Regions from separate parts of the Microbacterium wangchenii genome, predicted to be linked through region 1. Evidence: predicted binding sites of a transcription regulator. Region 1 holds the regulator's gene; the other holds the start of a gene.
The links. The regulator HspR, encoded in region 1, represses chaperone genes until heat shock. The targets are predictions, from matches to a motif close to AAGTTGAGTCNNNNNGACTCAACTT.

Region 1 (2,388 bases):
CGCCCGCAAGTACCACCCCGACTCCAACCCCGGCGACGCCAAGGCCGAGGCGATGTTCAAGGAGGTCAGCGAGGCGTACGCCGTGCTGAGCGATCCCGAGCAGCGCGCGGAGTACGACCAGATCCGCGCCATGGGCTCCGGCGCCCGCTTCACGGCGGGCGGCTCGGACGCCGGCGGCTTCGAAGACGTCTTCAGCATGTTCGGACAGGGCCGCGGGGGACGTTCCCGCGGCACCGACGCCGGCTTCGACGACTTCTTCACGATGTTCGATCAGGGCGGCGCGAGCTTCGGCTCCGGCCGCTTCGGCCAGCCGAGCGGGGGCTTCCGGGGCTTCGGAGGTCCGCAGCGGGGCACGGACGTCACAGCCCGCACGACGATCGACTTCGTCACCGCGACCAAGGGCGAGACGATCTCGCTCCAGGGCGAGGACGGCAAGCCGTTCAAGGTGAAGATCCCCGCGGGGGTCTCCGACGGCCAGAAGATCCGCCTGCGCGGACGTGGCCGGCCGTCTCCGGATGGCGGCGAGCCGGGCGACATCGTCGTGCAGGTGTCGGTGCGGCCGCATCCGGTCTTCACGAGAGAGGGCCTGAACCTGCGGGTGACCGTACCGGTGACCTTCACGGAGGCGGCCCTCGGGGCGACCATCGAGGTGCCCACCCTGGGTGGCGACCCGGTGAAGCTCCGAGTGGCACCCGGGACGCCGTCGGGACGCGTGTTGCGCGTGAAGGGCCGCGGGGTGCAGACGGCCAAGGGCACGGGGGATCTCCTCGCCGAGGTGCAGGTCGTCGTGCCCTCGCACCTGGACGGCGCGGCCCGCGAGGCGCTGGAGAAGTTCTCGGAGCTCGAACCGAAAGAGAATCCGCGCGCCGACCTCATGTCGAAGGCGCGCAGCTGACATGACCGAGATCAGGAGATCCGCCGAATTCAGGACGCATCCCGCATGGCGCGTCCTGAATTCGGCGATTCTCCTGATTTCGTACGGGGGTGAGCACAATGGCTGAGCACGAGATCGACGAGGATGCGCCGATCTTCGCGATCGCCGTGGCCGCCGAGCTGTCCAACATGCACCCGCAGACGCTCCGGCAGTACGACCGCATCGGCCTGGTCGTCCCTGCCCGCACGCAGGGCGGCTCGCGCCGCTACTCCGTCCGGCACGTCGAGCAGCTGCGCGAGGTCGCGCGCCTGTCCGGCGAGGGCATGAGCCTGCCGGCCATCGCGCGGCTCCTCGCGCTCGAGGGGCAGGTGCACTCCCTGTCCCGGCGCGTGTCGGAGCTCGAACGACAGCTCATGAACGAACGCGAGTCGCGCCCCGGCGCGCGCGTGTTCGCCGCCGGTGCGACGGGCAGCGTCGTGCCGCTGCGTCACGGCGTACGCCTGCGGCGCGCGACCGATGTCGTGCTGTGGCGCCCGCGGCACCATCTCCCGCAACCCCCGCAGGACGACGAGGACTGACCGGGCCCGTCCCGGCGCGGAAGCGAAGCAATGTGGCGGGCGGTCAGTTGGCCAGCCCGCCGGCCGCGTAACCCTCGATGAATTTCCGCTGCATGAGCAGGAAGAGGATGACCACCGGCAGCGCCATGATGATGCCGGCCGCACTCACCAGTGACCAGTCGGTCGTGAAGCCCTGCTGGAAGGAATACAGCGAGAGGGCAACCGGCTGATAGGCGCGGTCCTGGATGAAGGTCACCGCGAGCATGAACTCGTTGTACGCCTGTAGGGCAGCGACCAGACCCGCGGTGAGCACGCCGGGCCACACCATCGGCAGCACCACCCGGAAGAACAGGCGGAACTCGCCGGCACCGTCCAAGCGTGCGGCCTCCTCGAACTCCCGGGGCACGCCGACCAGGAACGATCTGATCAGGAGAGTGGCGAAGGGGCTGTAGACCGCCCAGTAGATGATGACCAGACCGATGCGCTCGTTGTAGAGCTGGAGCTGGGACCACCATGAGACCAGGGGGACGAGGAACAGCTGGATCGGCAGCGATGACGACACCAGGAGCCAGACGATCCAGCCGCCCTTGCCGGGAAGGTCCAGACGCGTCATCGCGTACGCCGCCATCGACGCGATGATGGCCACGCCGACACCGGTCGCGATGGCGATCATGCCGCTGTTGAGCAGTGCTCCGCCCATCCGGGCCTGCTCCCAGGCGGTCGCGAAGTTGTCCCAGTTCCAGGCCTGCGGAAGCCCGAGCGGGTTCGATCCGATCTCCCGCGCGGACTTCAGCGAATTGAACGCGAAGACGAGCAGGGGTGCGAGCGCATACACGGTCAGGATCGCGAGGATGATCCAGGTGATGACCTGCGGGCGGCGCCGGGAACGGCGGGCGACGGGCGGAGTGGCTGTGCTCATCACACGTCCCATTTCAGTTTGCGGCGCAGCAGGAGGTA
Region 2 (2,388 bases), 1.0 Mb from region 1:
ACGATCGATCCATGTTCATCAAGATGCTCGCACAGACCTAGCCCTTGACCCCGCGGCGGGCCCGCGCTAGACAAAGCTCACCACAAGAGGTAGAGCGCTCCCACCACGGTGAGCACGATCACGAGCCGCTCGAAGACCTCCTGCCGCAGACGCCGGGCCAGCACCCGGCCGGCCAGCGCTCCCACGATCACGGCGGGAAGCAGCCACAGGTCGATCCACAGGCTGTCGACCGAGAACAGCCCGAGCGCGGCGGCGAAGGGCACCTTGCCGATATTGACGACCGCGAAGAACCACGCGGCGGTGCCCAGGAACGCCTTGACGGGGAAGCGGGCCGCCAGGAAGTACATCGACATGACCGGGCCGGCGGCGTTGGCGACCATGGTGGTGAACCCGCCGAGGGTGCCGTAGACGGCCGCCGCGGGCCACCCGCCGCTGGGCTCCCGTCCGCCGCGCGCTGCCGCGTACCGTCGCCACAGGGTCACCGCCACCACGAGCAGGAGCAGGACGCCGATGACGCGCCGCACCCCGACGTCATCGGCGACGGCGAGGAAGACCACGCCGAGGAGGATGCCCGCGAGCACGGCGGGAATGAGCCGCACCAGCATGCGCCATTCCGCGTGCCGGCGGTACGTCCACAGGGCGAACATGTCCCCCACGATGAGCAGCAGCAGGAGGGTGGCCGTCGATTCGCGGGCGGGGAGGACGGCGGCGAACAGGGCGACGGCGAGCGTGCCGGCGCCTGGGAGCGCGGTCTTCGACAGCCCGACCACGACGGCGCCCAGCGCCAGTAGCATCCACGAGACGATCGTGAGATCGTCGAGGGCGACGGCACCGGTCACCGTCCCAGGCTATGCCCCGTGACGCCGCGGCTCGGACACGCGGAAGGGGGCGAGCCCGACGGCCCGCCCCCGCGCATGATCGCCTTACTGCTCGATCGGCTGTGGTGCGTCCGACTCGTGTGCGCGGATCGTGGCGTCACCGGCCTCGGTGGACACCTCGATGCGGCGCGGCTTGGCGCGCTCGCTCACGGGGATCATCACCGACAGCACGCCGTTGCTGTACGACGCGCTGATGCGATCGGTGTCGATGCCCTGACCGAGGTTCAGCTGACGCACGAAGGTGGCCGCCTCCCGCTCACGGGTGATCCACTTGACGCCCTCGCCCGAGGCGAGCGTGCGCTCGGCGCGGATCGTGAGCAGCTGGCCGTCCACATCGATGTCGACGGAGCCCGGATCCACACCGGGCAGGTCGGCGGTCAGAACGTAGTGATCGCCATCTCGGTACAGGTCCATCGGCATCCGCCGCGGACCGCGACGGGTGTCGAACAGGGCCGACGCGAGTCGGTCGAAGTCACGGAAAGGGTCGGTGCTCGCCATGGTTCCTCCTTCTCTGCGCGTGCCGGTCAGGCCGGCGGTGTGTCCAAGTTGAGCCTGGTCGGCTCAAGTGCGATCAGATTAGCACTCGGCAGGGTCGAGTGCCAAGAGGTCTCCGAGAGGGTTCCGGGGTCAGCGACCAGCCGCACGGGCGGCGAGCTGGCGGCGCCAGTCGGGCGGAACCCGGCCCTCCGGGCCGGGCGAGGGCTGGGACTCGGGCCTGCTGGTCGGGGCCGCCAGATCCGGTCCGTCGACCATCGCCTCCTCCTGGTAGTCCCACCACCAGTCCTCGCCGGGCTCGAAGCTCTGGATGTACCGGTGACCCGTGCTGTGCCAGTGGGCGGTGGCATGCCGCGACAGGGAGTCGTCGCAGCATCCGACATGCCCGCACGCCGCACAGCGGCGCAGATGCACCCACCACCCCCCGTGGGCGTCGCAGTCGATGCATCCCGCCGACGAGGGCGGGGCGGTGGGGTCGATCTGAGCCGGAGTCATCCCTGCTCCCGGGGGTGTTACGGGGCGAGCGGGCTGCCGCCGATGCTGCTGTCGTAGACGGCGGCGAGGGCGAACAGCTCGTTGAGGAGGTAAGCGGCGAAGACCACACCGAGGATCAGGCCTCCCACCGACACGGCGATCCAGGCCCACACCGGGCCCAGGCCCTTACCGGTCTGACGGCGCAGCACGACGCCGCGGCCGATGACGTACACGCCGTTGCTGATCACCAGGGCGAAGAAGATCCACGCCCAGTGGAACGGCTTGTCGATCCCGCGCGCACGCAGCGCGCGCCAGTCGAGGTAGGCGAAGACGATCTGCGCGGCGATGACGGCGTAACCCAGGAGTGTCAGCAGCAGGCTCGCGCCGGCGAACGATGCCACCCACTCCGCCGACGCGGAACCGCTGGGGTCGAGCGCAGCGGCTCGCAGGAGACCGTTCCAGTCCAAGAAGAACACCGGCACGACGCCCACCAGCGGCAGGAACACGATCAGCCAGATCCACGGCGTGTCGGTCGGGATGT

Region 2: E4K62_RS12950 (Hsp20/alpha crystallin family protein) is a predicted target of HspR. The motif match lies at 1,422-1,446, and genes of this name have one in related genera.

The regions. Positions count from the first base shown of each region.
Region 1 is NZ_CP038266.1:3,706,954-3,709,341, reverse strand. Features, by position in the region: gene E4K62_RS17965 (DnaJ C-terminal domain-containing protein) at 1-895, shown strand, start outside; gene E4K62_RS17960 (heat shock protein transcriptional repressor HspR) at 994-1,452, shown strand; gene E4K62_RS17955 (carbohydrate ABC transporter permease) at 1,496-2,350, opposite strand; gene E4K62_RS17950 (carbohydrate ABC transporter permease) at 2,350-2,388, opposite strand, start outside.
Region 2 is NZ_CP038266.1:2,680,292-2,682,679, forward strand. Features, by position in the region: gene E4K62_RS12945 (sulfite exporter TauE/SafE family protein) at 78-794, opposite strand; gene E4K62_RS12950 (Hsp20/alpha crystallin family protein) at 924-1,376, opposite strand; gene E4K62_RS12955 (UBP-type zinc finger domain-containing protein) at 1,506-1,868, opposite strand; gene E4K62_RS12960 (DUF2510 domain-containing protein) at 1,886-2,388, opposite strand, start outside.